Parashewanella spongiae: one gene and its partners. The protein of the gene in region 1 binds, or shares a complex with, the protein of each later gene. Links are inferred from orthologs where the notes say so. Each region holds a gene or a part of one and is shown in the gene's direction. Other genes may lie near its edges.

What was found.
Region 2: the proteins of tsaD (region 1) and tsaB are in contact, whole or in part, in a solved structure (PDB 4WQ4), measured with the Escherichia coli proteins. The link is inferred for Parashewanella spongiae from one-to-one orthologs.
Region 3: the proteins of tsaD (region 1) and tsaE are in contact, whole or in part, in a crystal structure (PDB 6N9A), measured with the Thermotoga maritima proteins. The link is inferred for Parashewanella spongiae from one-to-one orthologs. Residues at the interface, in WP_004082750.1 of Thermotoga maritima: Cys10, Asp11, Arg49, His50, Leu82, Gly84, Gly135, Gly136, Glu154, Thr155, Leu156, Asp157, Asp158, Ser159, Glu162, Asp165, Lys166, Arg169, Leu170, Tyr175, Lys213, Thr214, Leu217, Tyr218, Gln221, Arg222, Asn324; in WP_004082108.1 of Thermotoga maritima: Leu37, Gly38, Lys46, Lys57, Val59, Lys60, Ser61, Thr63, Phe64, Thr65, Leu66, Met67, Val69, Pro71, Tyr82, Arg83, Leu84, Asp86, Asp88, Phe89, Asp93, Ile128, Asp130, Glu131, Arg134.

Annotation. Positions count from the first base shown.
Region 1 is NZ_CP037952.1:4,254,317-4,265,127, reverse strand. What follows is about bases 548-3,456. They hold tsaD (tRNA (adenosine(37)-N6)-threonylcarbamoyltransferase complex transferase subunit TsaD), read left to right. Parts: upstream 548-1,449; coding sequence 1,450-2,463; downstream 2,464-3,456. Other genes in these bases: plsY (glycerol-3-phosphate 1-O-acyltransferase PlsY), read right to left, coding at 2,945-3,456; rpsU (30S ribosomal protein S21), read right to left, coding at 1,001-1,216; E2I05_RS16915 (GatB/YqeY domain-containing protein), read right to left, coding at 551-994. Also shown: dnaG (DNA primase), read right to left, coding at 1-480; more of plsY, read right to left, coding at 3,457-3,571; folB (dihydroneopterin aldolase), read left to right, coding at 4,411-4,761; folK (2-amino-4-hydroxy-6-hydroxymethyldihydropteridine diphosphokinase), read left to right, coding at 4,791-5,282; E2I05_RS16885 (undecaprenyl-diphosphate phosphatase), read left to right, coding at 5,292-6,095; E2I05_RS16880 (Lpp/OprI family alanine-zipper lipoprotein), read right to left, coding at 6,185-6,451; E2I05_RS16875 (multifunctional CCA addition/repair protein), read right to left, coding at 6,709-7,929; E2I05_RS16870 (FMN-binding glutamate synthase family protein), read right to left, coding at 8,154-9,644; E2I05_RS16865 (hypothetical protein), read right to left, coding at 9,792-9,977; E2I05_RS16860 (IS4 family transposase), read right to left, coding at 10,033-10,811.
Region 2 is NZ_CP037952.1:2,666,315-2,677,117, forward strand. The notes cover bases 3,649-6,549. They hold tsaB (tRNA (adenosine(37)-N6)-threonylcarbamoyltransferase complex dimerization subunit type 1 TsaB), read left to right. Parts: upstream 3,649-4,700; coding sequence 4,701-5,399; downstream 5,400-6,549. Other genes in these bases: E2I05_RS10385 (ATP-dependent DNA helicase), read left to right, coding at 3,649-4,550; E2I05_RS10395 (hypothetical protein), read left to right, coding at 6,017-6,328; E2I05_RS10400 (M50 family metallopeptidase), read left to right, coding at 6,366-6,549. In the rest of the region: hisC (histidinol-phosphate transaminase), read right to left, coding at 1-39; hisD (histidinol dehydrogenase), read right to left, coding at 40-1,338; hisG (ATP phosphoribosyltransferase), read right to left, coding at 1,347-2,252; more of E2I05_RS10385, read left to right, coding at 2,613-3,648; more of E2I05_RS10400, read left to right, coding at 6,550-7,025; E2I05_RS10405 (alpha/beta fold hydrolase), read left to right, coding at 7,032-7,919; long-chain-fatty-acid--CoA ligase FadD, read left to right, coding at 8,523-10,193; rnd (ribonuclease D), read left to right, coding at 10,213-10,803. UniProt on the Escherichia coli protein: Required for the formation of a threonylcarbamoyl group on adenosine at position 37 (t(6)A37) in tRNAs that read codons beginning with adenine.
Region 3 is NZ_CP037952.1:4,494,174-4,504,819, reverse strand. Bases 7,896-10,639 are described here. They hold tsaE (tRNA (adenosine(37)-N6)-threonylcarbamoyltransferase complex ATPase subunit type 1 TsaE), read left to right. Parts: upstream 7,896-8,910; coding sequence 8,911-9,369; downstream 9,370-10,639. Other genes in these bases: E2I05_RS17870 (N-acetylmuramoyl-L-alanine amidase), read left to right, coding at 9,384-10,639; E2I05_RS17880 (MFS transporter), read left to right, coding at 7,896-8,787. Also shown: fba (class II fructose-bisphosphate aldolase), read left to right, coding at 1-204; E2I05_RS17900 (hypothetical protein), read right to left, coding at 251-838; E2I05_RS17895 (hypothetical protein), read left to right, coding at 1,232-3,313; E2I05_RS17890 (DUF481 domain-containing protein), read left to right, coding at 4,186-4,923; E2I05_RS17885 (ankyrin repeat domain-containing protein), read right to left, coding at 5,320-6,471; more of E2I05_RS17880, read left to right, coding at 7,258-7,895; more of E2I05_RS17870, read left to right, coding at 10,640-10,646. UniProt on the Escherichia coli protein: Required for the formation of a threonylcarbamoyl group on adenosine at position 37 (t(6)A37) in tRNAs that read codons beginning with adenine.

The DNA of each region.
Region 1 (10,811 bases):
TGGAGCAAAGCCAATACCAAAAGAGCTTATTACATCCGCTGATAGGTCGCGATGTTCAAGATATTTCAGTACTTTCTCTTTCTCTGGGTGCTGTCTTAGTTGAGTTTGATAGAAGCGATTGGCTTCATCCATCAACTGATAAAGATCACGGCTTAAGTTTTGATCTTTTTTGGGGCCTCGATATTCTTCTCTAGGAACATCTAAACCAATCAGTGAGGCTAACTCTTCGATGGCATCAACAAACTCAAGACGATCGTATTCCATAACGAAATCGATAGCGTTTCCGTGAACACCACATCCAAAGCAATGATAGAACTGTTTGTCATGACTGACAGTGAACGAAGGGGATTTCTCACTGTGAAATGGGCAGCAAGCAGAATAATTCTTGCCAGCTTTTTTGAGCGGCACTTTGCGGTTGACGAGTTCAACTATGTCTGTGCGAGCAACCAGCTCATTGATAAAATCACGAGGTATTGCCATAGTTCCACTTTATGCCGATTAAAACAAACAAGCCGCGCAATTGCACGGCCTGCTGTAACGTTAAAAGCGGTTATTTCAATTTTGCACGGATTAATGCACCAATGGCACCCATATCTGCACGGCCTTGAATTTTGCTTTTTAACGCACCCATTACTTTACCCATATCCGCCATGGTTGCTGCACCTACTTCTGTGACGGTTTCCGCAATAATTGCGTCAACTTCTTCTGAAGTTAGAGGCTTTGGAAGGAATGTATTAATTACATTCACTTCAGCGGCTTCTATGTCAGCAAGATCGCTGCGGTTCGCTGCTTCATATTGAGCAATCGAATCGCGGCGCTGTTTAACCATTTTGGTTAAGACCGCTATTACCTGATCATCATTCAGAGATTCGCGGGTATCCACTTCAATCTGTTTAATGGCGGCAAGTGCCAAACGAATAGTTCCCAATCTCGCTTTATCTTTAGCGATCATGGCTTGTTTCATCTGGTCTTTTAGCTGATCAATTAGGCTCATAGTGGATTAATATAAACGTACGCGACGTGCGTTTTCGCGAGAAAGCTTCTTAGCTAGACGTTTAACTGCAGCAGCTTTTGCGCGCTTACGACAAGTCGTTGGTTTCTCGTAAAATTCACGAGCACGTACATCTGCTAAGATTCCAGCTTTTTCACAAGAGCGCTTGAAACGACGAAGAGCTACGTCGAATGGTTCGTTTTCACGTACTTTAACAATTGGCATACGCCATCACCCCTTAGGTGTAGTTAATTTTGAAAGAAAACACCCATGTGGGTTAATTTTCAATCAAGGTTGATTTTAAATTGGTTCGGAATTTTACACTCACAAGATACGATTTGTAAAGCGCAATACCGAAGAGTTAGATAGAACTTTTGTCTATATGGCTTCGATTGCTGGTGAATCAATGAGTCAACGGGTAGAATCGTTCGCCTGATTGATTATAAAGAATAGTAGAAATGCGGGTTTTAGGTATAGAAACTTCCTGTGACGAGACAGGAATCGCCGTTTATGATGAAAAATTAGGCTTAATGTCCCACACATTATATAGCCAAGTGAAACTGCATGCTGATTATGGCGGTGTCGTGCCTGAATTAGCCTCAAGAGATCATGTGAGAAAAGTGATTCCGCTTATTAGACAGGCTCTTGATGAAGCAGGTTGCCAATTTAGCGATCTTGATGGCATTGCTTTTACCAAAGGTCCCGGACTTGTTGGTGCATTGTTAGTTGGGGCATGTGCAGGCCGCGCGCTAGCGTTTTCATTAGGTATTCCAGCCATAGGTGTTCATCACATGGAGGGGCACTTGTTAGCGCCAATGCTTGAAGACACGCCACCTGAGTTTCCTTTTATCGCATTATTAGTATCAGGCGGGCATACTCAATTAGTCAAAGTAGACGGCGTGGGTCAATACGAAGTGTTAGGTGAGTCAGTAGATGATGCTGCAGGTGAAGCATTTGATAAAACGGCTAAGCTAATGGGGCTCGATTACCCAGGTGGCCCTCGTTTAGCGAAACTGGCTGCAAAAGGTGAAGCGACTCATTATAAATTTCCTCGGCCGATGACAGATAAACCCGGACTTAATTTCAGCTTTTCAGGGCTGAAAACGTTTGCTGCGAATACTATTTCAGCAGAACCCGATGACGAACAAACACGTGCTAATATTGCGCGCGCTTTTGAAGAGGCGGTTGTAGATACATTAATCATTAAGAGTAAACGAGCGCTAAAACAGACTGGATATAACCGCTTGGTTATTGCGGGAGGTGTGAGCGCGAATTCTAGATTACGAGCGAACTTAGCCGAAATGATGTCTAGCTTAGCTGGTGAGGTATTTTATCCTCGTCCTGAGTTTTGTACTGACAATGGTGCAATGATCGCTTATGCAGGTATTCAACGATTGTTAGCGGGGCAGACTGAAGATTTATCCGTTAAGGGACAGCCAAGGTGGCCTTTGGATACATTAGAGCCAGTTTAATCACTTCGGGTTTAATTGTCATACCAGCCTTCGCTGGTATGACAAAGATTGGTACTTTCTAAATCGCTAGATCCCTTACTTCGTTTCCAGCCTCCGACTATCCTTCACGGGTATGTGGGCAGGGCAACCCCACGACTGAGTGGTATATGTACAACTCCATGTGGTAATACCAATTACAGTAATTAAATTCCCAGCTCAGAGCTATGTATGTGTTCAGCCTAAATAAATCGGTTGAACGCACAATTTAGCTTTAATCTATTGAAGTTAAATACAAAACTAAACACCCCTAATTCACCCAAAAGGTGAGTGCTGAACATTCATATACTTGCCAAAACCACCGCTAGCTGCGTTATAAATTTTGCAAGTAGAAACGAAGTAACGACAGTTTTGTATGTCGGTAACCACTACTTGCTGCTATTCATACCTTGCTATCAGTAATTTTTTCTGCGTATATGAACGCTCCCAACCGATTTATTTAGGTTTAAGGAGACTTTTTTTGCTTGTTTTTGCTTCGGTTTTTTAAGGTAAACCTAGGTTCATCACCATTAATTAAACGAATAATATTATCTTTGTGTCTGATGACAATGAGCATACTGAGCATAGCTACAGGTATAGTAAATCGTTCGTCAAGATACCATGTGAGTAAAGGTGCTAAAAGTGCGGTAGCGATTGAAGATAAAGAAGAGTAGCGAGTTAACAATACAACAATAACCCAAGTTGCCATTAAATATAATGCCAAGCCTTCACCAATTGGTGCCATTGCTCCAAAAGCCGTTGCAACGCCTTTTCCGCCTTTAAAATCAAAAAAGACAGGAAAAATATGACCAATGCACGCCGTAACTGCAATTAAGCCTAACGATATTGAGTCAATATTGAGTTTATAACCAATATAGGTAGGCAGTGCGCCTTTAAGCATGTCAAAAAAGAGCACCATCGCAGCCGAGCTTGCACCACCGATTCTAAGTACATTGGTGGCACCAGGATTGCCGGAACCTTGAGTTCTAGGATCTGGCAGTCGGCGAAGTCGACAAACAAGTATGGCTGACGAAATAGAGCCTAATAAATAGGCGGCTACCATCATAAATAAAGTGAGTGCAACTATGCTCAAATCGGCTTCCTTACTCTTAACTTGCTCATTTTTGGTATGTTCTTTCTATGATACAAATGGTTATACCAATTACAGTAATTAACTTCCCACTCAGCAAGAGCTAAAGGATTTCAGTACAAGGCGCAAGTTTGAAGTACTATATTACCTACGGCCGCCATACAAAACTGGCGTTCAACGCACTTAGTGCTTTTGTCGGGATAATTCAAAAACTTGTAACCTAGTAATGGAATCCTTTAGCCTTGCCCTTCGGGAGCTTGTATGTGTCCAAATTACTACGCAAAACTGTCTCAACGTAGCAATGTAATAACGACAGCTGTGTATGTCGGTAATAACTATGTCTTCATCAATTTCACTTGTACTTTGAACACATACATAGCTCTGAGCTTGGAATTTAATTACTGTAATTGGTATTAGTTATTATAGAGGGGTGAAAATTTCCATTTTTCATTCCCTTTCTCATATTACTTCAATCAATCGGCAAGGACTAAAATTATTTTTGTCACTGAGCCGGTAACCTTCTATAAAAATGAGTATTCGTGTATTATCACGCCACAAAAATTAGCATGTGCACTTTGATTTCAAAACTACTGACTATGTTCTTACTATACAGCGAATGTTTGAAAGTACATTTCAACTGAAACATTTATTTTTCAATGTATTTTACTCGGACTTAAAATCGTTAGAACCTTGTATGTATTTTAAATATTTTATAAAAATTTCAAACTTATAATTTACTCAGTTTTGCTGAGCAAAATCTACTGTGGATCTCGCTATGGCTGGCATTATAACTATTAAGTCGCTGAATGCTTATCAGACCTCTACGTATTTAGGACATGAAGATGGATAAAGTGATAATTCGACAATTGAAAATAGATACTGTAATTGGTGTTTATGACTGGGAAAAAGTGCTTGAACAAAGCCTTTACCTCGATCTTGATATGGAGTGGGACATCAGTAATGCCGCTAAAGCCGACGACTATAGTCAAGCACTTTGCTACGAGACTGTATCAAACAGGCTCCAAGCACTCATTACAGAAAAACCGATTGAACTGATTGAAACTGTTGCTGAAATGACAGCGCAGTGTTTGATTTCAGAGTTTAACGTTAGGTGGGTAAAAGTTTGTGTTCATAAGCCTGGGGCTATTGAGAAAGCTGATACTGTCGGTGTTGAAATAATAAGGCAACGCTAGAAATAAGTTACTTAATCACAGGAGGCGATGTGGCACAAATATACATCAGTGTTGGTAGTAATATAGAGCCCGACAAATACATAAGAAGTGGAACCAAAGCACTAGAAACAATCTTTGGCAAGCTCATTTTATCTTCTATTTACCAGAGTGAAGCTGTTGGTTTTGAAGGCGGAGATTTTTTAAACTCAGTTGTCGGCGCAACTACTGATTTGAGTGTTGCTGAAGTTGTTGAAGTATTAAAAACGATTGAAAAGAATAATGGTAGAAAGTCCAATGCGATAAAGTTCAGCTCTCGTACTTTAGATTTAGATTTACTCTTGTATGATGATCAAATTTGTATGCACCCAGTTCAGCTTCCAAGGCCTGAGATTACTTATAATGCCTTTGTGTTGTGGCCGATGGCTGAAATTGCGCCTGAACTCATTCATCCTGAAACACATCAAGATTTTCAATCAATGTGGGAGGATTATGATAAAGCTTCTCAAAACCTAAAACCGATAGCGTTTAAATGGAAGAATTAGGTTAATTATATGGAAACTTTTCAAGTTATTATTTTAGCCTTGATTCAAGGGCTGACAGAATTTTTACCGATTTCAAGCTCTGGCCATCTGATTTTACCATCGCAATTATTGGGCTGGAAAGATCAAGGCTTTTCATTTGATGTTGCAGTGAATACTGGCTCATTGCTTGCGATTGTGATCTATTTTCGTACCGAATTATGGAACATGTTTACCGCATGGAGCAAAAGTATAGCAACGCAGCAAACGACACCTGACAGTAAGCTTGCTTGGTGGATTATTTTGGCGACGATTCCGGCTGTAATTTTTGGCTATTTTGGCAAAGATTATATCAAAGCTAACTTCCGAACAATCGAAGTTATCGCAACTACGACCATTGTTTTTGGTTTGTTGCTATGGTGGGCTGATAGCTTATCAAACCGGAAACTGACGGAGTATCAAGCTGGTTGGAAAAAAGCGTTATTTATTGGTGTTGCTCAAGCGTTAGCACTCATTCCTGGCACATCTCGTTCAGGAGTAACCATGACGGCAGGGTTAATGATGGGATTGAGTCGAGAAGCAGCCACTAAGTTCTCGTTTTATATGTCGATACCAACGGGATTAGGAGCGGCGATTTTAGTGACTAAAGATCTGTTGCAAAGTACACAAAGCATCGACATGAATGCGCTATTTTTTGGTACAGTTGTTTCTTTTGTATCGGCTTATATCTGTATTCATTACTTTTTGAAAGTGATCAGTAAAGTGGGAATGATTCCATTTGTGATTTATCGTCTGCTACTGGGTGCGGTATTGTGTGGGGTTATTTTTTTAAGCTAATACTTGTGAAGTGTTGAGAGAGCTTTCTGTTTAATAGAATGGTATGAGTAACTGGCAAGGTAATCACTACCTTGCCAATCGCGAAGTAATCACTTCTTGTAACGAGTTGCCATGTTATCTAGGCGATCGTTAGCGCGCTTAGCTTCAGCTTTAGCATCCATTGCCGCAGATTTAGCACTACGTACAGTAGAAGCAAGTTGGCCTTGCTCTGATTTTAAAGAGCTAACTTCTGCAGATAATTGATCAACTTTATTACCTAAGTTAGCAACACTTTCTTCTAGAGCTGCAGTGTTCGCGCAACCGCCTAATAGGGCAGTAAGTGCAAGACCTGCGATTGTTAGTACTTTTTTGTTCATGAAAAATCCCTTACAGAGTGGTTGTATTAAATGCTTCGATTACAAAATGTTGCCATCGAACCGAGCTAATTATGTCATAAAGAATCTAACTTGCCATGAATTAATCAAATTGGCTAAAGTTAATTCAAATATTTCTTCTTTGTTAGCAAGCTTATGTTCAGTTAACGACCGTAACACATTAAGTTTATAGGATATAAATTTATTTTATATTTGTCTTTTTATTGTTATTACGACCAAATAAATTCTATTTCAGTTAATTATTCAAACTTGACGTGTTTTATGGCATCTAATCGCTTTAAATCTATTTGTGATTTAATTTCTGAACCTGCAAACCCTTGTTCTATTATTGTTTTTGCTGAAACCATACTTGCTTGTTGGTAGCACCGTTTCAAATATTGCGCTTGTGGGTAAGCAATGGACTCGAAACCTGTTCGGCCACGAGAGTCTGCGTGACAAGCGAATAAAAGTTGCTCAAAGCGCTCGTACTTCCTCCAAATGTCTATGGCGTTAAATAGTTTTAAAATCGTACAGGGTTTAAGTTCTGCTGCATTATGAACGTTTTGATGTTGGGCACTGACAATTACAGCAAGATCACGATATTGATTAGGAATACGCAAGCGTTCGCATAGCTGCTTAATTACAGCAACACCTTTTTGTCCGTGACCATGATGTTTAGGCCATAATTCAGAAGGTGTGAGGCCTTTACCAAGATCATGAACTAATGCAGCAAAACGCACTTGTTTATCCATTGTGAGTTTTGCTGCTTGCTCTAGAACCATCATAGTATGAATTCCTGTGTCTATTTCTGGGTGCCATTGCTTCGGCTGTGGCACGCCAAATAAAACGGCTACTTCCGGAAATAACGCTTTTAAAGCTCCACATTGGTTCAATGTTTCGAAATAAACTTGTGGCTGGTCGTAACTCAGTGCTTTTTCTGTTTCTTGCCAAATGCGTTCAGCGCTGAGTTCGCTTAATTCACCTGACGAAGAAAGCTGAATCATCAGAGTTAGAGTTTCTGGCGCAATAGTAAAACCAAGGTGAGAAAATCTAGCCGCAAAACGAGCAACTCTTAGCACTCGAAGGGGATCTTCAATAAATGCATCAGAAACGTGTCTAAGTACTTTGTTTTTTAGATCGATAACACCATTATATGGATCATGTAATTTCCCATGCTCGTCCTGAGCAATCGCATTGATGGTTAAATCTCGTCTGAGTAAATCTTCCTCAAGGGTCACTGAATTTGAAGCATCACAACTGAAACCATCGTATCCAACGCCTGTTTTACGCTCCGTTCTTGCAAGAGCATATTCGTCATGAGTTTTAGGGTGTAAAAATACAGGGAAATCTTTTCCTACTTGCTGATATCCAAGTTTGAGCATCTCTTTAGGCGTGCTTCCAATCACAAGATAGTCTTTGTCTTTTACTGGGAGAGTTAACAATGCGTCTCGGACTGCGCCACCGACTAAATATATTTTCATTAATATTTATAATTTAAATTTATTTCTAGTAAAACTATAAACGATTGAAGTGCATCTATGAATGTTTCAAGAAAAATAGTTATTTCCTTTGAGTTTATTTTTGTGTTTGACTGTTGGATGTTTTGCGTTAACGGTAGATTTTGAATCAGCAAGCCACTTAAGTTAAAGAATACTTAAAAAAACGGCTGCATTTTATAGCAGCCGTTAAATTATTGGTAAATGAATTACCGATTTAAGTTTGAGTAATACTTGTCTAATGAGACCGATAAACCGTTTTCCATCACGATTCTCACATGATTGCGATCTAATTCTCGGGGCTCGGAGACGCCACAGGAATGGGCGATAAGCTCCAAATCATAATGTAAATAACGGTTATAATTAGCTACTCTTTCCGCTTTATCAATTGGATTAAGGCCTTGTTGCAGCTTAGGGTTATGCGTCGTAATACCAGTAGGACAAGTATCTTTATTGCAATGTAAGGCTTGAATGCAGCCTAGTGCAAACATATTGCCTCGTGCCGATGCGATAAAATCAGCACCAATAGCTAAAGCCCATGCGACTTTTGAAGGAACAACCAGTTTACCTGAAGCGATAATTTTGACCCGTTGCTTCAAATTTCGCTCTTTTAACGTGTTAACTAAAATAGGTAAACCTTCTTTAAGTGGTAATCCCATATAATCCATTAAAGATTGTGGTGCCGCGCCGGTACCTCCGTCAGCACTATCAACCGTAAAGAAGTCTGGTGCGCTTTCAACCCCTCGCTTTTCTACTTCGTCGAAGAAGTCATCAAGCCATGTTGTATCACCAATTACCGCTTTTATACCTGTGGGTTTTCCTGTCACTTCGCGGACTCGATGGATCATATCCAAGATATCCCCAACATTTTTAAATTCAATGTGACCATTAGGGCTAATTGAGTCGTGCCCTACAGGGATGCCGCGAATTTTGGCTATTTCAGGGGTGACTTTTACACCGGGAAGTATTCCTCCTTTTCCTGGTTTGGCGCCTTGGCTAAGTTTAATTTCAAACATTTTGACTTCGGGATGAGCGGCAACTTCCATTAATTTGTCGTCATCGAGGTGACCTTCGGAGTTCCTGACTCCATATTTTGCTGTACCAATTTGGAAAACTACATCACAGCCACCTTCAAGGTGATAAGGGCTAAGCCCCCCTTCACCAGTATTCATCCAACAACCTGCTTTTGCCGCCCCTTTAGATAATGCCTGTACAGCTGGGCGCGACAGAGCGCCAAAACTCATTCCAGAAATGTGGCAAATTTTTGAAGTCGTATAAGGATGACGACAACCTTCGCCAACGGTAAGGGGTTTTGATGGTGCGGCATCTGTATCTAATGTGGGAAATGCCGTATTCATAAACATGATGGCACCTTCGGTTTCAAGTAAACGCGTTGAACCAAAAGCAATAGAACGATCTGCTTTCTTGGCTGCACGGTAAACCCAACTCCTTTCAGCACGATTGAATGGCATTTCTTCGCGATCTTGAGAGAAAAAATACTGCCTGAAAAACTCGCCTTGTTTTTCAAATAAATATCTGAATCGGCCAACAACGGGGTAGTTATGTCTAATGGCTTGTTTCGTCTGCTTTTTATCCACAAAGTACATGTAGATAATGGCAAGTACACCAAGTCCAACGGCTAATAGGAATAGACTGGCAAGAAAATTAAGCCCTTCTGTAATCCAGCTGATATTTTCCATATTTATTTCCCCTAACAATTGCAAGCTAAAGCACTAGTTAATAGCCTAGTTCAATAAGCTGTTTTATGTGTGTATATTCAATGGGTTTGGAGCAATTTTTTTATCATTTATATTTCGAACTATAGATCAATGGCACTAACTTAAGAATTACTTCTGATATACCTTAAGCCTACGTGCTTGCTTTCTTGAATGTTGTAACCTTGGTGTCGGTTTCGGTCGCCTTTTCTTTGCTCTCGGTTCTTTTCTCCCTGGGCGATTGCCAACGATATGCTCGCCGATAATATCTGCTATCACATCCAATAAAGTGTCAATGATCCCTTCGGTGGCTTGCAAAAGTAATATCTGAAAATCTTGTAATGCGTCATGTGCGGCTTTAAAACTTGCCTCTCTAGGCGATATTCCTTTTTTTTTCTGCCGCTCGGCACATAAGTGCCCTTATCATGTTGTAAACTAACAAATGAACATCAATTTCCTTACGCACCATATCTGGACTACCACACCTTAAAATATCCATTTTCATCATGGTCTTGATTGACCTAAAATCCAACTCGATATGCCATCGTGAAACGTATAAATCAATAATATCTTGCTTCGGATAGACTTCTTTATCCGTGAGCGTGGTAACAATGATACGTTTCTTTGTTCCTACCATTCTGACGATAAGCTCTTCTGGCACTTGAGCGTAATCCTCTGGGGTCATCCATTCTGGACAGGATGGACGAATTAGCTTAAATAAACCATCTCGCTTACCCAGCTTTTCTTCACAGGTTCTGAAATCGACATTTCTGGCTCCGTTTTTTTCGAAAACAGCATCAACGCCTAACCCCATTAGTCCTGCAAGAACAAAGTAGTTTTCGAAATTAGCATCTCCCAGCACAATGTCACCTTGTTTCAAGTCTGACTGCATACTTCTTAATAGTGCCTGCTCGCCAGTACCTTTCCCTTTACAAGGTGAAACAGCCGAGTCAATGACTGCACCGCTTCCCAAAGAAATTAACACTAAAATCCGCAGCTGAGGAAAGCCCAGCCCTTCTTTTTGTGATTTAGGTTGAGGGAATTGGGCTTGGTTCTCGTGCGTATCAGGCATAGATAGTGTTGAGCCGTCAGTTAATAGCACTCTACGGCCATGCCATAAGTATTTCCCTTGAATCGCTTCATCTAAGTTTT
Region 2 (10,803 bases), 1.6 Mb from region 1 along the record:
GTCTTCTGCTAATTGTTTTTTACTATTAGATTCTGGCATTTACCTATTCTCCTCGATGAAACGTTTTCTAACTTCAATTGCATTAGCATGTCCGTCTAATTGCTCATTCATCGCGAGAGTGATTACAGAGTTGCTTAAACTCATTAAGGCATCAGAAGTCAGTGATTGAACAGTAAATTTTCTCTGAAAATCCGAGAGAGTAAGGCTTGATACCGAACGTGAATAACCATAAGTTGGCAAAACATGATTGGTACCACTCGCATAGTCGCCCACAGCTTCTGGGCTAAATTTACCAAGAAAGACCGAACCTGCGGCTCTTACTTGTTTTAAATGCTCACGTGGTGATTCTGTTTGGATGATCAAATGCTCAGGTGCATAATGATTTGATAAATTAATGGCTTCTTTAATTGAATCAACAATAATCACTCGGCTATTGTATAATGCTTTTTTTGCAATTTTTTGTCGGCTTAAATTAGCTAATTGTGTATTAATTGAATCAACAACATCTAAAGCCAGTTTTTCTGAATGAGTAATAAGAATGGCTTGAGAATCCTCGCCATGTTCAGCTTGCGATAACAAATCTGCAGCGATAAACGATGGGTTCGCATCTTCATCAGCGATAACCAATACCTCAGAAGGACCTGCTGGCATGTCTATCGTTGTGGTTATTTGGTCATCAAAAGCAACGATACTTTTAGCAGCTGTTACGTATCGATTTCCCGGACCAAAAATTTTATCTACAGGCTTAATGGTGTTTGTCCCATAAGCAAGCGCAGCGATGGCTTGCACTCCACCTATTTGATAAATCTCATTAATGCCGCAAACATTAGCAATGTGTAGTATTGCAGGATGAATCGGAGGAGGGCTCATCAATACTATTCTTTCACATTTTGCTATATGTGCTGGAATCGCCAACATTAATGCTGTTGAAATGAGTGGTGCGCTTCCACTTGGAATATATAAACCTACAGAGTTTATCGCTTCTGTGCGCAGTTCACAGCTAATGCCTGTTTGTGTTTCTAATTTGATAGACTGTTGAAGCTGCGCAGTATGAAAGGTGTTGATATTTGAGTAAGCAACTTGAATAGCATCAATTAGGTTGTTATCAAGCAAACGACTGGCATTTTTCAATTCATCATTACAAACTTTGAAGTTTTCGATATCGAGGTTATCGTATTTTTTTGTCAGCTCGTTAACGGCTTTGTCACCATTCTTTTTGACAATATCAACAAGCTGTTGAACTTGAGTCGATACATCTGTATCCATTACTAAGTCGGCTCGTGAGAGTGCTTTGAGCTGTTCTGATGCTGTCAATTTGCTCCAACGAAGGATATCCATCATTTTGTTCACTCCATCATTTTTTCGATGGGGAGAATAAGTATAGAGCTCGCTCCCAGTTGCTTGAGTTGCTCCATAGTGTCCCAAAAGACATCTTCACGGCTAACAGCGTGAATGGCGACCATATTTCCTATATCACCTGAACTACTTAAGGGTAAGATAGTTGGGTTTTCAGCTCCCGGTAATAAGTTTATTACTGACTGAATATTATCTTTAGGTGCGTGAAGCATAATGTACTTACTTTCTTTTGCTTGAATAACACCATTTACCCGAGACATGATGGTGTCTATAAGTAATTGCTTTTCATCGGGTTGTGTAGCAGGGGATTGAATGATGCAAGCTTTTGACTTAAAAATTATTTCTGTTTCTTTTAAACCATTAGCTTCTAAAGTAGCACCTGTTGAAACTAAGTCACAAATAGCATCTGCAAGCCCAGCTCTTGGTGCGACTTCTACCGATCCTTTTAAAATACAATCTTGATAAGCAATGTCTTTGTTTTGCATAAACTGCTTGAGTAAATTGGGATAAGTTGTAGCAATACGGAGATTTGATAAAGAATTGGGTTGTTGATAATCAAACTCCGCAGGAACCGCGAGCGAAAGCCGACAATAACCGAAATCTAATTGGCGGATTTTAGTATAACTCGCTGGTTTATTGTAAATCTGTCTCTCTAGTTGCTCTTCGACTAAAACATTTTCACCTACGATACCAATATCCACGACACCATCCATCACTAATCCGGGAATATCATCATCACGAACACGTAGAATATCAATAGGCAGATTGTCTGAATGAACAATCAAACGCTGCTCATTAATGTTGAACTTTATCCCGCAGGTTTTGAGTAATTTTTGGGATTCGATTGCTAGTCGACCTGATTTTTGTAGTGCAACTCTAAGTCTATTCGATGTCATGGATGTGTCCTGTTAATTTGAAACGCTAAAGCCTAAATAAATAATTTTGCTCTGAAACTAAAAAACCCCTGAATTCCTTCAGGGGTTTGTTTTCAACTTAAACAGTCCACCAGAAGGAATCGTCCTTCGGCAGAGTACAACCGAAGACTAATTCATATGATGATGATGCTGATGAGTAGTGTTAAGTTGTACTTTCATGTTTTTGCCTTGTTGATAAGTTTTATTCAATTTGATTACTTTTTAGTCTTACTGATTTTAAATATTTATGCAAGATAAAAAATGAAAAAAATATATTAGTTTATGAAATAAAGCCAATGTTTAATAATAGGTAGATAACACTTCTCTATTTTTAGATATTTAATGAAAAATTTGATTGGTCAAGTAGTAGAAATTTTTACGGAAAACGGCTCTCTTTCAAAAGGGCTAAAGCACTTTAAATTTCGATCAGGTCAACGTGACATGGCTGAATTAGTCGCCGAAAGTATTTCTAAAAAGCACAAGCTAGTCATCGAGGCCGGTACAGGTATTGGTAAGAGTTATGCGTATTTAATACCAGCCGTGCTGAGCGGGAAAAAAGTCATTATTAGTACTGCAACCAAAAACTTACAAAAACAATTATTTGATAAAGATTTACCGTTTACGAAAAAATTCCTTAATAAAGATATTAAAGTTGCCATTTTAAAAGGTATTAGTAACTATCTTTGTCATTTTAAATTAGAGCAAGAAATAACCGAAACGACTTGTCATTCAGAATCTGTGCTTGACGAATTTCTACGGATAAAACAATGGTCTCTCCATACAATTGATGGAGATTTAGATAATTTATCGACTGTGTCAGAACAATCGATTGCAATCGAAAAAGTGAGAACTAATCTATATGATTGTATTGGTGAACATTGTCATTATTATCAAAATTGCTTTAGTCGGAAAGCTAAAACTAAAGCTGAAGAATCTAATATCTTAATCACCAATCATCATCTTTTATTTTCAAAGGTTCAATCTAATTTTTTAAGTGGCAGCGGGGTAATTGGTGAAGCTGAAGTTGTTATTTTTGATGAAGCACATTCGCTGCCAGAGACAATAAGCGTAATGTGTGGAGAGCGTATATCAGAGAAACAAATAGACACAGTGATTACGAACTTATTTGATTGTTATCGTGAGCATATTGGTGATAGCCAAATTTTCGAACAAGCCTTAGCTAAAATGAATTTATCCTACATGCATTGGAAAAAGTGTTTCATGTCCAATTACAGCGGGAAAGTGATAGTAAATTCAGTGCTGACACACAAAGAACGCGCGGTATTACTCTGGGAATGGGTTGATAACTGTACCAAGTTTATTGGCATATTACGCTCATTATCGGGGAGATCAGAAGAGTTTGATATTCGCATATCATCAGCCGTGATATTACTCGAAAGTTTAGTCAGCGTGCTGAAAAGTTCTGATGCCGAGATTGTGAATTTTTTTGATAACACTAATAATTTTGTAACATTTAATAGCGCTTTACTGTCAGTTAAGGGAAAGTTTAAGCAATACTTTAATGAAGGAGTGAGTTGTATTTTTACATCCGCAACACTCTCATATAATAAGAGTTTAGATGAATTTTCTTCACGTTTAGGCTTGTCATCATGTAAAAGTACAATTATTGAAAGTCCATTCAATTTTTTTGCTCAAACTATGTTATATGTCCCAAGGTACAATAATGAATACACTCATAAACGAGAGAACTCCACTCAAATAACTTCCAACGCATTGCTTGGTATTTGCATTGAACTTATAAAGATTAATCAAGGAAGAACTTTTATTCTCTGTACGAGTCATAACACCGTTAAGCATCTTGCATCCTTGCTAAGGAATAAAATAGAGTTCCCTTTGTTGGTGCAAGGGCAAGCAGGAAAAGACACACTGTTAAGTAAATATAAAGTGTTAGGGAACGCAGTTTTAATTGGCACTTATAGTTTCTGGGAAGGTGTTGATATAAAAGGCCGTTTACTCAGCAATATTATCATTGAAAAATTACCTTTCGCTTCACCGGAAGAGTTTTTTACAAAATTCAGATCAGCCAGAGCTGCTGAAAATGGTGAAGATCCTTTCATAGAAACGGTATTACCTCAAGCCACTCTAAAACTAAAACAAGGTATTGGGCGTTTAATTCGTCATGAAAACGATAAAGGGCTCATAACGATATTTGATGAGAGAATTGTGACTCACGATTATGGTAAAAATTTCTTACTGTCCATTCCTGAAATGAACAAAACACGATCCCATTCCCGAGCGATCGAATTTTTAGGCAAATAAAGGAGTTTTGTCGATAATTCACCCTGAACTTGAGATAATTTAGCCTTAATCAACTACTCATAGAGTAAATCGTTAAGGTTTTTCGGTTAATTCGTATATAATTTTGAGCTTTCCGAACTTTTGTGAATCGCGAATACCAGTGGTAATAATATGACGAATTTTGAAGCAACCCTGCTTGCTGTTGATACCTGTACAGAAGCCTGCTCTGTTGCGCTTACTGTTTATGGTAAGGTTTATACTGAAGAAGTTGATGCTCCAAGAGAACATAGTCAAAGGTTATTGCCGATGATTGATACGCTCCTTACAAAAGCAGGTATCACAATAAAAGATGTTGATGGAATTGTTTATGGCCGTGGTCCAGGAAGTTTCACAGGTATACGCATTTGTACCAGTATGGTACAAGGGCTAGCGCTCGGGCAAAATATTCCGGTTTACGGTGTTTCGACCCTAGATGCGATGGCTCAACAAGCGGCAGATGCTGGAGTTACTCAAATAATGACGGCGATTGATGCTCGAATGGGTGAAGTGTATTGGGCTCAATACTTAGTTAATAACAACGTTGTGAATAGAATAAGCGATGAGAACGTCAGTGCCCCAGATCAAATTGACTCAAAACTCAATAATAATCAAGAAGTCGTAGTTTGTGGAACAGGCTTTGACACCTATCCAGAGTTATTAAGTGTTTTTTCATTTGTCGCTGTAAACAATGAGTGTAAGTTTCCTAAAGCAGAAGCTATGTTAAAACTGGCTATAGCTGCATGGAATAGCAATTTGTTTACAACAGTCGATGAATTGAAACCAGTTTACGTTAGAGATAAGGTGACTTGGAAGAAATTGCCTGGTCGATAATCCTAAGTATTACAGGGCAACCGCATGAGTGAGTGATATGCACAACTCCATGTAGTAATTTCACAATTCCCACAAAAGTGAGGATCTAGCGCTTTATTTGAACACCCAAAGTCACTGGATTCCTGTTTTACGGGAATGACGGGCTATGAAATCTAAGGCTTTACTGGATAAACATTCATGGGTTTACACTGACAAATATTAGTTGTTAGTTTTTTGTTGCGTTTAATTGTGTTCGTTAGCGAGTTTGTCTAATCTAAATAGTAATACCAATTACAGTAATTAAATGCTCAACTCAGAGTTATGTATGTGCTCAAAGTGCAATCGAAATTGATGAAGACATAGTTGCTCTACGTCAAGACAATTTTGAGAAGTAATTTGAACACATACAAGCTCCCAAAGGGCAAGGCTAAAGGGTTTCATTACTGCGTTACAAGCACTTGAATTATCCCGACAAAAGCACGAAGTGCGTTGAACGCCAGCTTTGTATGGCGGCCGTTAGGGTATATAGTACTTCGAGCTTGTGCCTTGCACTGAAACCCTTTAGCTCTTGCTGAGTGAGAGATTAATTACTGTAATTGGTATAAGAATTAAACCTTTTAAAAAATGTAGGGATAGACATGAACACCATTTCACTATTGTCGTACTCACAAATACGCTCTAGTAATATGTTGACAGCCCCAAAGGCTATCCCTTCAACGTTACAAGATTCAAAGCAAATAATTCAGGTTCAACCATCTGACGAAAAAATGCCAGCTATTGCTGATAATCGATCGGCTATGATTAGTATTGAGCGATGGGAAAAAAGTACAATTCAGTTCGATTCACAGTCTCCTGAAAACAAAAAAGCAATTTCGGCATACTTAATTACTCAACATACAGTCGAAAGAGAGACTATACGCAATAGTATCGGTATTGATACTTACGCATAACCCGAGTTTTAATCAAAGCATAAAATAGTAGAATGATATGACAATAACAAAAAGCATTTCTAGCTCAAATAGCACTTATTTCTGGTTGTACCTCATTGCTGCAGCAATATTAATGCAAATTCCAGTAGTAAACCTTCCTTTTGTATGGGCAGCGACTTTTTTCCACGAATTATCTCATGCTATCGCAGCAATATTGACGGGTGGTGAAGTCAGTCGGATACAACTATTTATTAACGGTGCTGGCTTATGCTTTAGTCTAGGTGGTATTGCCGTTGTTATTGCTTTCAGTGGCTATTTTGGTGCGCCTATTTTTGGGTTTCTTTTATACAAATTGTCAAAAGTTACTAGTAATACATATAGTAAATACCTTTCAATCTCTATGCTGGCTATTATTTCTTTAGTGCTGATTCTATGGTCACGAGATCTTCTTACTATTTTGATTTTAATCGTGCTCGGCTTCTCTTTCTTTTTATCACTTAAATATTTAAATACTAAATGGTTAAAGTATTTCTTTAAGCTGTTCGGCATGAGTATTATGTTGAACGGTATTTCAAGTGTGGTGACATTACTTAATGTAGGTAGACAAGGTGATGCATACAGTTTGGCCCAAATGACATGGATTCCAGCATTAGTGTGGGTACTCATTTGGTGCGCAACAAACATTGCGATATTGTATTCTGCAAAAAAATACACTTGATTTTAGTTGGTCAAAAAAATGAGTAAACTGTGCTCTTCTGAAAATGTTTTAAATATTCAACTTCCGCATATTAGGTTATCTGCTCGAAAGTGGGGAGATCCAAACAAACCAATTTTATTAGCGCTGCATGGCTGGTTAGATAATGCGAATAGTTTTGAACAAATGGCAGAGCTAATTAACGATCATCAAGTTATCGCTATTGATTGGCCCGGTCATGGTGACTCTCAACATCGACAAACCGGCTATCCTCTACATTTAATGGATTATGTATTTGATCTCGAATTACTGATTAGCCACTTTTCAGAAACTTTGAACATGAGAGTAGCAGGGTTAATTGGGCATTCTTTTGGAGGGATAATTGCGGCAATCTTTGCTTCACAATTTAGTCATCAAATAGATAAATTAATTTTAATCGAGTCAATAACACCGCTTTTCGAACCGGAATCACTGGCTGGATCAAGGTTACAGGAGAGCATTGAGCAACATAAGAAGCAATTGAGGCTTAGTAAAAATCAAAAATATTACTCATCTGTTCAAAATGTGGCAAAAGTAAGAGCTAAGGTTACAGATCTTGACTATCAGAATTGCGAGAGAATTGTGCATCGTAATTTGTTTAAAACAACGAGAGGTTATTGTTGGAAAACAGATCCTAAACTCATGCTAAGTTCGCCATGGCGTCTGAGTCTGGCTCAAGTAAGAAATATTGTGTCAAATATTTCAGTTCCTACTCTAATTATTGTTGGGAATAAAAGTGTTAGCTCTGATCAAAAGAAGCCAATAGAGTTAGATGAAATTTTTATATCCTATCAAGTAAAAACCTTATTAGGTGGTCATCACGTCCATATGGAAAATGTCGAAGCCACAGCGTCAGCCATAAATGATTTCGTCAAATAAAAACTCCCATTACTCTTGAAGTTGATTTTTTGAGATAAATCGATATTAGAAAAGTTCTGATATGCCGTTTAAGAGATATAGATAACTTATACCAATAACAGTAATCTCTCACTTAGCAAGAGATAAAGGCTTTTAAGTACAAGGTGCATGTTCGAAGTACTATATTCCCTCCGGCCGCCATACAAAACTGACGTTCAACGCACTTAGCGCTCATGTCGGGATAATTCAAAAACGTACAACGCAGTATTGGAAACCTGTAGCGGGCCCTTCGGGAGCTTGTATGCGCAAAAATTACTTCACAAAATTATCTCAACGTAGAAAAACTATGTTTTCATCAATTTCGTTTGTACTTTGTGCGCATACATAGCTCTGAGCTGAGCATTTAATTACTGTAATTGGTATAAGTCAAAACACTTGATTTAAATGTGAGCGATACAGGGGAATAGTCTCTAGGATTCTCGTTTTAATTATGTGATGATAATATTCAAAAATTCAAACAAGCGTATGATATCCTGTATCGTTTGACATATGAAAGCTTGATAAACGAAATTATTATATTAAACAGAATAACACCTTCATTCATGGTGCAGTTAGGAGAACAATGTGAATCAGCCTTGGCTTGATAATTTACCGGAAAATGTACCGGCAGAAATAGACGCAACACAATATTCTTCTTTAGTTGATTTATTTGAAACCGCTGTAACTAAATATTCTGATGCGCCTGCTTTTATGAATATGGGCGCCACAGTCACCTATCGAAAACTTGAAGAAAGAAGCCGAGCTTTTGCTGCATATCTACAAAATGATTTAGGCTTACAAAAAGGTGACCGCGTAGCGTTAATGATGCCTAATTTGCTTCAATACCCGATTGCACTTTTCGGTGTGCTTAGAGCTGGAATGATTGTTGTAAACGTTAATCCGTTATACACACCAAGAGAACTACAACATCAGTTAAATGATTCGGGTGCAAAGGCTATTGTGGTTGTATCTAATTTCGCGAGCACCCTAGAAAAAGTCGTCGATGATACACCAGTAGAAAGCGTAATTATAACAGGTCTAGGTGATTTACTTAGTACACCAAAAAGGACGTTAGTTAATTTTGTTGTCAAGTATATTAAAAAGCTTGTTCCAAAATACTCATTGCCACATGCCCTGTCTTTTAGACAAGCCTTGTCTGCTGGACGTCGCATGCAATATATCAAACCAGAAATCGTCCCAGATGACTTAGCTTTTTTACAGTATACCGGAGGAACTACAGGGGTTTCTAAAGGTGCAATGCTTTCTCATAAAAATGTGGTATCTAATGTATTGCAAGCAAGTGGCGCTTATTCACCGGTATTAGATGACGGTAATGAATTAGTTGTAACGGCATTACCGCTTTATCATATTTTTGCTTTAACCGTTAATTGTATGCTTTTTGTCCACAAAGGAAGTAAGAATTTATTGATTACTAATCCACGGGATATTCCAGCATTCATCGATGAACTAAATAAATACAAATTCACAGTCCTAACAGGTGTAAACACCTTATTTAACGCTCTAATCAATCATGAGCGATTTAAATTCATTGATTTTTCAGGCCTCAAATTATCCATTGGTGGCGGTATGGCTGTACAGCGAGCTGTTGCTGAAAAATATCAAGAAATGACACAAACAAGACTCTTAGAAGGGTATGGTTTGACGGAAGCATCACCATTAGTAACTTGCTGCCCTTATGACCTAGATGGCTATAACGGCGCTATTGGATTTCCAGCCCCAAGTACGATTATAGAAATACGTGATGACGCAGGAAACGTATTACCTCAAGGTGAAATTGGGGAGTTGTGTGTTAAAGGCCCTCAAGTTATGCATGGCTATTGGCAAAGAGAAGAAGAAACCAAAGCCGTGATAGATAAAGAAGGGTGGTTATCAACTGGCGATATTGGCTACATGGATGAAAAGGGGTTCTTTTTCATCGTAGACCGTAAAAAAGATATGATTTTGGTTTCTGGGTTTAATGTATTCCCAAATGAAATTGAAGACGTTGTTGCACTTCATCCTAAAGTTGTTGAAGTTGCAGCAGTAGGTGTTCCATATGAAGCCAGCGGTGAAGCTGTTAAAATATTCGTTGTGAGTAAAAGTAAGAAGTTGACAGAAAAAGATATTATTAAGCATTGCAGAATTCATTTAACTGGATACAAGGTGCCTAAATTTATAGAGTTTAGGGATGAGTTACCTAAAACAAATGTGGGCAAAATTTTGCGTCGTGAATTACGAGATGAAGTAAAGGCTTAAGGAAAATAGTGTGCCATTAATCAGTTTGAAACAAGAACTACCCTCAGCAGTACTGATAACTAAGCAAAATCAATTGGATGAATTTGTTGAGTCTTGCAAGAATTGTAAGGTATTAGCACTCGATACTGAGTTTGTAAGAACTCGCAGCTATTATGCTAAATTAGGTTTAATTCAAGTATTTGATGGCAATACGCTGGCTTTGATAGACCCAATAACAGAACTCAACTTAACTGATTTTTGGTCACTATTAGTTGATGAATCTATCATTAAATTACTTCATTCTGCCAGTGAAGATTTAGAAATATTTGCCCACTACGGTAAAGTTCAACCTGTGCCCTATTTTGATAGTCAAATTGCTGCCTCACTGATAGGAATGGGTCACGGTCTAGGATATGCAAAGCTCATTGAAACGTGCCTTGGTATTACTTTGGATAAAGGAGAATCTCGGACAGACTGGATTAAACGTCCCCTAAGTGATAAACAGCTTCACTATGCGGCAAATGATGTGTTTTATCTTTATCATGTCTTCTCGTATCTAGAAACTCGGCTCAGAGAAATAAATCGGCTAGAGTGGTTATATGAAGAAGGAGAGTTTCTTTGTAAAGGTCGC
Region 3 (10,646 bases), 230 kb from region 1 along the record:
GTACGTAAATTCTTAGCTGAAAATCCAAGCGAATTTGATCCGCGTAAGTTCTTAAAAGCATCAATGGAAGCTATGGCAGATATTTGTACTACACGCTACGAAGCATTTGGTTGTGCGGGCATGGGGTCTAAAATAAAGCCAAAATCTTTGCAAGCTATGTACAAGTCTTATCAAGCAGGCGAGCTCGATCCAAAGATTAATTAATGCTCGATTTTTGATAATATATCGCCCGCTGACTTGCGGGCTTTTTTTATGTATTTTGACTATAGTCATCATCCAAAATGTTGGCCTTTGATTCCGTGTCTTTCGTTAAAAGTGTTCCTGTTTCATCAGCATCTCTGATAATTACCGTGTTACCATCACCACTTATGCAAAATACATATTGATTCATATCATTCAAAGAGTCGGACGTTTGAATCGTATATAGTTGGCTTGCATGAGTTGCTGTTTTTCTTAAAGCTGTTGAAAGAGCCGGTTCTAGATGCCATTCCTTATTTTCTTGACTTGATTCAGAGGCTGATTGTTGCCTGATAACTAATCGTGTGCCAGAGCTGTTACATTGCAGAAGATATCTATGGGAAGGGTAAGTGTCCCCATGTTGATTAAAGGCTGCAAAATGTTGACGAATTTTGGGTGATGATGCTGCTGAAGCAGAACTGATCTTCTCTCCTTGCTTAATAGACTGAACAGATCCAGAACCTCCATTTTTCCCGCCTGACTGGACTTTAAAATTTTTTCTTGAGGATTGAATACTCATGGAGGTTGATAGAGCTTTCGGGGAAGCATTCACTATTCTAACTGATGTAGAAGCAAAGGTTGTGCTAGCAGCTGAGATCATAATCAGTGCCTAATATAATAGAAAAATAAAAACTAAGACTAATCTTTTTTAATCACTTAATTCAATCTTAGGATGGCTTAATATATATACGAATTGGTATAAGTTAACGAAAGATAAATGAGTAAAATATGAGACATTACGGCGAAAGTTAATATGAATATAAGCGATGGTTTTGATTGCATAATAGTTATTGCTCAGTTTGCAAAACTTGTAATTTTTAATTACAGATTAAGCAAATATTAAACCTACTTTATGTTGTTAAACTATTTTGATTTACTCGTTATCATCCTGAATTCTGTTCTTGAAAACATTAGCTGAAATTAAATTAATAAATGAAGTTTATTCAACTTAATTTGATGCTGGTTAATCAAATTTTTATATGTGGGAGTTTGGATGTTATCTGCGGCTTCAGTATCTACTTACAGGCAATCTTATCAAACAACTGAAGCAGCCAGTATTAAAAATGCATCACTAGTAACCTCAGAAGACTATGCTTCAGTTGCTTTATTTTTAAAAACAATTTTGGACATAAAATCAGAAATATTGTTAGCTGACTTAATGACGAAGGTTTGGCAAATCAACTTTATTAGTGATTCAGACAACGCAAAAAACAGTGTTGAAGATCTAAATAACTTGTTAGTGTCAAACAATATAAATAAATTTGAATTCGGCTTAAGCAGTACAATGAAGCGTGGGCTCACACATCATGTGGTTAGTTTTCAACAATTAGGCGCGAATGAAGCCGATGATGAAACATTAATCGTATTTTTACCGAATACTAAGCCTGAGCTACTACAAAGTGCTGTTCAGCTTTTAGGACAAAAAAATGAAGAGCAAGATAAGCGTCAACTAGAAGAACTATCGAAACAAAGACGAGTAGTGGCACGAGAAATAAAAGAAAACGAAGCTGTTAAACGTCAAGCGCTAATGAAAGAAACCGAATTGAAAAAGACTAAACAAGATCTTGAGCAAAAAATTAAACGCTTTGATAAAAATAAAGTGGCTATGTCTGCAAGTGTGCAAAAATTTAATGAAGGTACTGCTGCAACTTTTATCACTCCTCCACAGTCGAGTGATGATTCTCCTCCATTGAATTCGCTGCCATTGAGTGAAGCAAGCACCTCATCTATGACACTAGCTTATTCTTCAACACCAATAATTTCACCTAGTGATAGAGCGCTATCGGTTAATTCAGCCCCTAAAAGACATCTTCAACACCAAAGAGGCCTATGCGTTAAAGGGTTATGGGGAAGTACATACAAATCTGTGCGACTACCGGTTTGTGCAAAGAGTGTCCCAAGGGCAGTACTTCAAACGCAGGCAAAAGCAGAAGTAAATCTAGAACGAAATAACATAACCTATTATTCACCAAAAAACTTTCCAAAAGAACAACAACTACCACTACCACCACCACTTATAGATATGACTCCTCCCATGCATCAAACACCAATAATAAAGAGCGCTTTGTATCCCTGTGCTGGAAGCCAAAGAACTTCCGATGCAGTGGAAGTTACTCACTTAACAACCAAGAGGCAACGCTTAGAAAATCAACGTATTAAAAAGCTTTATAAAATTCCTTTACCAGTTCAAACGCAAATAAAAAAAGAGATTCAAAATACTTGGACAAATCCGAGTGTTGATTTAAATTTTAAAGGGAAACCACTTTATCTGTGGTCATCGTCACCTCAGCCACCACCTGAAATACTTTCTTCATCTTTAAGTTCTTCTGCATTAGCGATGTCACCAATGCAAGGTAACCAAGCAGTAGAAGATAATGCAGAATATATTAGGACTCCCGAATTACCTTGTAACCCTTTAGAGCTACTTGCAGTTGTCGCTGAGTCACAAAATCCAATGTTTACAACTTTACATCCAAAGAGTCTAACGTCAAATCAATTTTCTGAATGTACCTCGATATCTGAGGGTGAAACCGATACTGATACTGATTCTGATACAGGGAGCCTGCCTCAATCTGGCGGATTATCAGGTTTACTTGTCGTGGCTAAGCGAAATAAACCTCATACACTGGAACCAGAACCAAGATCAGTAGCGTCAAAAAGAAATGACTTAGTTGCCAACAGGGGCCATATATCCGGTAAGAAGATCGAGTCAAAACGAAGTGACCCAAAGATTACTGGTTTGCCTAAAACTAAAAAGTCGAAAGTGGCAGTTCGATCAAATTCTGCTCATGTGACTTCATCAAATAAGGAATTGTTACATTCAGGTAGCGCTGCATTGGCTAATAAACTGTTTAATGAGTTAACAGAAGAACAGCGGTCACAAATCAAAGGTTGGATAATTGAAAGGGCTGATAAAGAGACGTTTACGATATCTACAGAAGGAAAAGAGCAAATTAAGTCAAGAATCTACGTAGCCTTTAATAGACAGTATAAAACAGCAGTGTTTAACAATATATCAAACGGTATATTAAGAGAGTATAAATTGAGCTTACTTACTGAACGCTTGCCAAAATAAATTGCGCTTGAAAGACGACTAAGGAAAGTTGCGGAAGAAAGTATACTGATGAGTTCTCGTCACTCCAGCGCAGGCCGGAAACGAAATGACGACAGTTTTGTATGTCGGTAGTCTTAGGTCTGTTGATCTTTCAGGATTAAATTTTGTGCTATTTGAGCATTTATCTGTTCAACCTAGAAACATCAGTTGACTGCGTTCACAAGCGTAGAAAAAATGGCTGATAGTAAGACGTAGCTTGCAGTAAGTAGTTATTCTACTTGCAAAAGTTACAACGCAGATAGCAGTCATTTTAGCAAGCTTGTGAGCGTAGAGCACTTCACTCATTGGGTGAAAAAAATGATAATAAAATCATCGTATTGCTCAAACAGTTACTCGTATACTCAGCGTTCAATTGATGTTTTTAGGTTCAAGGCGTGAGCAGTGATTCTTAGCCATCTAAGTGAGCTGGACACAACACAGAACAGTGAATGCTCAAAAGCATCGAAAAAAGAGAGAGCGTAAATTGGTCGCTCTTTCTAAATAAAAGGTGCTGCGTTATCGTTTTCTTATTTGAAAACGAAGTAACGACAGTTTTGTATGTGGATAATAACCAAACCTCACAAACTCTGCCTTGCATAAAATAACCAATTTATCGCTGCAAAAACAATCACGAAAGATCAACAGCCCCTAGTACCTTTACTTTTTCTATAAAAGTCACTGGATGCCAGCCAATTATCTTCGCTGGTATGACAAAGATTGGTACTTTCTAAATCGATAGCTCCCTAAAGGTTAGTTTTTAAAATATTTGAGGGAAAATTATTAAATAATAATTGACATTTTTTGCTGAAAATTTAAGCTGTGCGAAATGTGCAATTATTATGGGTATAAAGCAAATGAAACCGTTATTCGCTTGTTATGTATTGTTTTTTTTGTCTTCATCTGTTTTCGCTGGCAATGAATCTGTTGAAAGTGATAAGACCTTAGGTGGTGATGCTGAAGTTGGGGCAACATTAACAACAGGTAACACCAAAACCTCATCGGTTAAGGCTAAGTTAGACTTGAAACATAAGCTGGGTGATTGGGAAAACGAATACATTATTGAAGGGCTTTATAAAGAAGATGATAATTCCGTTACTGCGAAACGTTATCAAGCCGGCGCTCAAGGTAACTATATGTTTAATGAAGATAACTACGTTTTTGCAAATGGCAGTTATGAAGTTGATGAATTTCGTGGTTTTGATTATCGCATTACTGCAGCTATAGGCTATGGTCATAAATTTTTTGATGATGAACATAGTTTTTTACGTGCTGAAGTTGGTCCTGGTTACATTTACGACAAGTATACGGCAGAGCAAGCCTTAGAATCAGGAAGCAGCAAAGAAAGCAACATGGTGCTGCATAGTGTCGTTGATTATCAAGCAAGTCTAAGTGAAAGTTCTAAATTCCAACAAAAATTTATTGTTGATCTTGGTGATCGACTTGATGTGCGCTCTGAATCGTCGATAACTGCTAAAGTCATCGATTCTTTGGCAATGAAGTTTGCAGTGGTAGTACGCTATAACAATAAGCCACTCGACGATATCAAAAGCACAGATACAGAAACCACGCTCACACTACTTTATTCTTTTTAATCACTTCGGTTTTAATTCTTAGCCCCTTGGGGCGAATTAATAACTGTCCGACAATTTTTAAAGACGGTTAAACCTAGAAACATCAGTTGACTGCGTTCTCAAGCGTAGAAAAAATGTCTGATAGAAAGGCGTAGCTTGCAGCAAGTAGTTATTCTACTTGCAAAAGTTACAACGCAGATAGCAGTTATTTTAGCAAGCTTGTGAGCGTAGAGCACTTCACTCATTGGGTGAAAGCCATGATGATAAATTTCATCATATTGCTCAAGCAGTTACTCATATACTCAGCGTTCAACTGATGATTTTAGGTTAAACGTCGAAGTCGGCATACTGGTCAAATAGGTTACAATGCAAAACGAGTGAGAAATTAACCTGAGGTTTGCTAACGCCGAGCTCAGTTTAATTAGGTAAGGTTGCCAGCTTATTTCGCAAAAGAACCATCAACTCTTCTTGATACTGAGCTGGAACTTCTGATTTTATTAATGAAGTTAATGATTGCCTCCCCATTTGCTCGAATTCCAAGTCATCAAACTCTTTTCTGGTTCGTATTTGACTGATCATAAGTTTCGCTGTATTTAAGTGCTTGTTTAGCACCGCGAAGTGAACAGGAAGCAGGCTGTTTGATTCATGACTTGGATTGGCACCATTCTCAAGAAGAATAGACACAATTTCTTTGTATCCTAGGCTGGCGGCTAGGGCTAAAAAAGAACCAGACTTAGATGAGGGCTCATTAATATGCTTTGTTTTCGGGGCGATGGCTTTTACCACCTTTATGAGCTTTTTCTTGATTGCATGCCCTAAAGCAAGGCATTTTGAGCTGTTTTTTATATCAACATCACACCCTTGTTCAATAAAAAAGAGTGCCATTTCTTCGTGAGCACATAAAATTGCTCCGATTAACGGTGTGTTCCCGTGTCGGTTTTGGGCGTTTATGGGCGCGCCATGTGTGACTAACAGTTTAGATATTTCAGTTGAGCCAGTCATGACCGCTAAATGAAGGGCTGTTTGGGAAGACTGGATATTAAATACAGACTGATCTGGGTTTCCAAATAAAAACTCAGTCTCTGAAAATAACTTAAAACGCGTTTTCATTGGAAATGCGTACTTGTCTACTGGGTAAATAACCTCATTAGTGTGGAGGTTTAAATTGATACCATCTTCAAGAAATGATCGGACAGCTTCACATCGGCTTTGTAATATTTCGTTGTAAAAATTCCAATAGTTTTTACCATTAAGTCGATTTACAAAATATTTTATGGCTAATTTTTCATTCTCTGAATGAAAGTCTTCTACGATTATGCTTAACGGTTTAGCAACCCATTTTAAGTCGATACCTTTAGCACGTTGTTCACAAGAAACACAATATTTTCTTGAATTTGAAACTACTCCCTCTTTATTTACAAATTTGAAATGCACTACTGATTTTTGGGAGTGGCTGGCGGTTAACTTTGTTAGAGTTTTACTGTCAGCGCTAATCGAAATTAATTTTTCAGAGTAACAGAATAGGGTTATTGGTACTGACTCTGATGCAGGTGTTGAAGTAAGGGCCATGACTGTGCACCTCAAACTTGAATTTATCCAATTACTTATAAGTCTACAGTGTATATTTTGCAGGCACTAGTATTTATTCTTGCTAAGGTATTCTGTTTTTCATCCTAAACGTTCATGATAGGCATAGATGTCATATGCGTTTACTTTGGCTACTATTTTTCTATCACCCTACACCATGAAAATTGTATTCGCTGAGATTTGAAGATTATTTCCAACCTAAGCTAAAGGCGAAGTGATTTTTAGCTTTTATGCTTTCACTAACAGGCTTGGGAATAGGTGTTATCGGCTATTTTCACGGTAAATAAATCGGTTGGGAGCGTTCATATACGCAGAAAAAATTATTGATAGCAAGGCATGAATAGCAGCAAGTAGTGGTTACCGACATATAAAACTGTCGTTACTTCGTTTCTACTTGTAAAATTTATAACGCAGCGAGCGGTGATTTTGGCAAATATATGAATGTTCAGCACTCACCTAATGGATTAATTTGAGTTGTTTAATTCTGTATTTAACTTCATTAGATTAAAGTCAAATTGTGCGTTCAACCGATTTATTTAGGTTCATCATTGTTATTTATTTCCTTGTTTTTAAAGTGGTAATCGTTTTGGGTTTGTATTTTTTAACTTTGATTTTGACTATTCAGTTTTGGCCTTTTGCTACAAATTAGGTAAAGTATCCCCTTTGAAGAAATTCATTTACTGATAATAAATTAAGTATCTAATCATAATATGTGTGTTTTTAGTTGCTCAAAGCTGTGGATGATAAAAAATAACAAAGGAGCAGGATATGAGTAACCCCGAGTTGGGAAATGATCTGCGAGAAGTCAAACAGTTAGGCATGTGGGCTTCCATTGCCAGTTTAAGCTATGTTTTCTGGCTTGTCGGTGGTATGGAGCTCGTCGAACGTGTTTCATATTATGGTGTAAAAACAACCGCCTCTTTATATGCTCAAGCGCCTACCTCCGAAGGTGGTCTTGGGATTAGTTTAGGCGATTACGGTGTGATCATGTTTTGGTTTGCGATAACGCAAACTTTTGTTCCTGTGTTTACTGGTGGTATATCAGACCGAGTCGGTTACAAAGAAACCATTTTCGCTTCTACAGTCATTAAAATTGGCGCTTATTTGGTGATGGCGTTCTTCCCATCATTTTGGGGGTTCTTAATTGGTGCAATGCTTTTGGCGGGTGGTACAGGTATCTTTAAGCCGGGTATTCAAGGGACTATGGTACTGTCTACTAATCGTAATAATACCTCAATGGCGTGGGGTATTTTTTATCAAATCGTAAATGTTGGCGGTTTTATTGGCCCTATTGTAGCGGCTCATATGCGTCAGCTAGCTTGGGAAAATGTCTTCTATACTTGTGCAGCTATCATTTCAATTAACTTTGTTTTTCTGTTGGCTTATAAAGAGCCAGGTAAAGAAGCACGTTTAGCGCGTAAAGCACAAATTAAAAGCGGTGAAATTAAACAACAAGTATTGTGGAAAGACGCGTGGCAAGAATTAAAAAAGCCAATTGTAATCTACTACATGTTGGTGTTTTCTGGATTTTGGTTTTTGTTTAACTCACTTTTTGATGTACTTCCTATTCATATTTCTGAGTGGGTTGATACGAGTGTACTTGTGACGAGTTTGTTTGGCGGTGAAACTCCGAGTGTGTTCTGGCAAAAATTGCTGGCTATGGATTTTGAAGGGACTCGAATTTTGCCTGAAGGTATGATCAATATTAATGCCGCATTGATCATGACTACCTGCTTTTTAGTCGCGGCCTTAACCGCAAAATATCGTGTTACAAGTGCCATGCTTTCTGGTTGCATATTGAGTATTGTTGCTTTCTTGTTGATTGGAGCAACTAATGCGGCTTGGATTATGGCGTTGGCGATTGCGACTTTTTCTCTCGGTGAAATGATGATCAGCCCTAAAAAGGGAGAGTTCATGGGCAATATTGCCCCAGAGGGGAAAAAAGCCATGTATTTAGGGTTTGTTATGTTGCCTCAAGGGATCGGTTGGGGATTAGAAGGTTACTTTGGCCCAAAACTTTACGAATGGTATGCCTCAAAAGAAATTTTTTCTCGTGACCTACTTTTAGAGCGTGGGATGTCGCAAACTGATGTAACAGCGATTCCTCAGGGAGAAGCATTTACCACGTTAGTCAGTTATACAGGTGAAAGTGCTCAGTCATTAACCCAATATCTCTATGCGACACACAATGTTGGCATGGCGTGGTACATCATTGCAGCAATAGGCTCCATTTCAGCTGTAGGTATTTTTATCTATGGTAAGTGGCTATTAAATTTACAGCGTAGCCAAACGGTTTAGAGCGTACCTTAGTAGTTTTACAAAAATTATTGCAAAAAATAGTGATTAATCGCTGAAGTCATTGATGGTTTCAGCTTTTTTTTCGGTATAATTTATTTACGTGTATTCAGTAGTTATCAAATCATGCAAAAACACACATTCTCTTTAATCGATGAAGCTGCCACCGTTAAGTTAGGCTGTAAGATTGCTCAGTATCTTACTCCTCCTTTTACTATGTATCTTTCTGGTGAACTCGGGGCAGGAAAAACGACTTTTTCACGTGGATTAATTCAAGCACTAGGACATGTTGGTGCAGTAAAAAGCCCAACATATACCATTGTTGAACCCTACGAACTTGCCAATATGCAAGTGTTTCATTTTGACTTGTATAGATTGCTTGATCCAGAAGAATTGGAATACATGGGGATTCGAGACTATTTTTCAAAAGATAGCATTTGTATTATCGAGTGGCCAGATAGAGGTTATGGTTTACTTGCTGATGCCGATATAAATATTGAAATAAATTATGTTAATCATGGACGTGAACTTGTTATGCAAGCGAATTCTTGTCAAGGTAAGCAGTTGATAGAAAAAATAAAATAAGTAACTGAATCTTTATGAACCAAATGACACGATTATTGAGTATTGCTTTATTATTCTTACTGCCACTGCAAGTTATAGCGGCAAATACTTTAAAGGGTATTCGAGTATGGGCTGCACCTGAGTCTACTCGAATCGTGCTTGATTTGGGTACTAAAGTTAAATACAAGCACTTTACTTTATCGAAGCCTAATCGTTTGGTTGTTGATTTAGAAAACACGAAATTAAAAGTTGATTTAAAAAAGATAAAAAATAGCAGTAAATTGCTTAAAAGGATCAGACTCAGTAAATCGCCCAAAAAAAGCACTGCTCGCATCGTCTTAGATTTAAATCAAGCGGTTAAATCAAAATTGTTTTCATTGCCACCAACAGCCCCATATGGTCATCGGCTTGTTGTTGATATTGAGCCTTTAGCCAAATCAAAATCTCATATCGTGAAGCAGCCCACCCGTAAACTGCGTAATATCATTGTCGCTATTGATGCAGGACACGGTGGTGACGATCCCGGCTCTATTGGCCCTGCTGGCACTTTTGAAAAAAAAGTTGTTTTCGAAATTGCTAATCGATTAAAAAAATTAATTGATGCTACACCAGGCATGACGGCATACATGACTCGAAAAGGTGATTATTTTGTTAATATTAACCGCCGTAGCGAGTTAGCAAGGAAAAAGAAAGTCGATTTGTTAATATCGATTCACGCCGATGCTTTTACCTCGCCGCAACCCCGAGGTGCTTCAGTCTGGGTGTTATCTAAAGGCCGTGCGAAATCAGAAATGGGTCGTTGGTTAGAACAAAAAGAGCGCCACTCCGAACTGCTCGGTGGAGCTGGTGGTATTATCCAAGGTAATGATAGTGAACAATATCTTGCTATGACCTTAATTGATATGGTTTCGGATAAATCTATGGCTCTAAGCCATACCATTGCATCACAACTGGTTTCAGAAGTTGGGAAGGTTACCAAATTACATAAAAAACATCCTGAATCAGGCAATTTTGGCGTACTTAAATCGCCTGATATTCCATCGATATTGGTTGAGACAGGGTTCATTTCAAATCCAAGAGAAGAGAAACTGCTTCGTTCTAGTAGTCACCAAAAAAAATTAGCTAAAGCCCTGCATAAAGGGGTGTTGAAATACTTTAAACAACACGCACCAAGTGATACTTTGCTGGCTAATCAAAAGAATATGAAACATAAAGTGGTTCGTGGTGATTCGTTATCTAAAATTGCTAAGCGGTACCAAGTATCAGTAAGCAGCATTAAAAAAGTGAATAACCTTAAG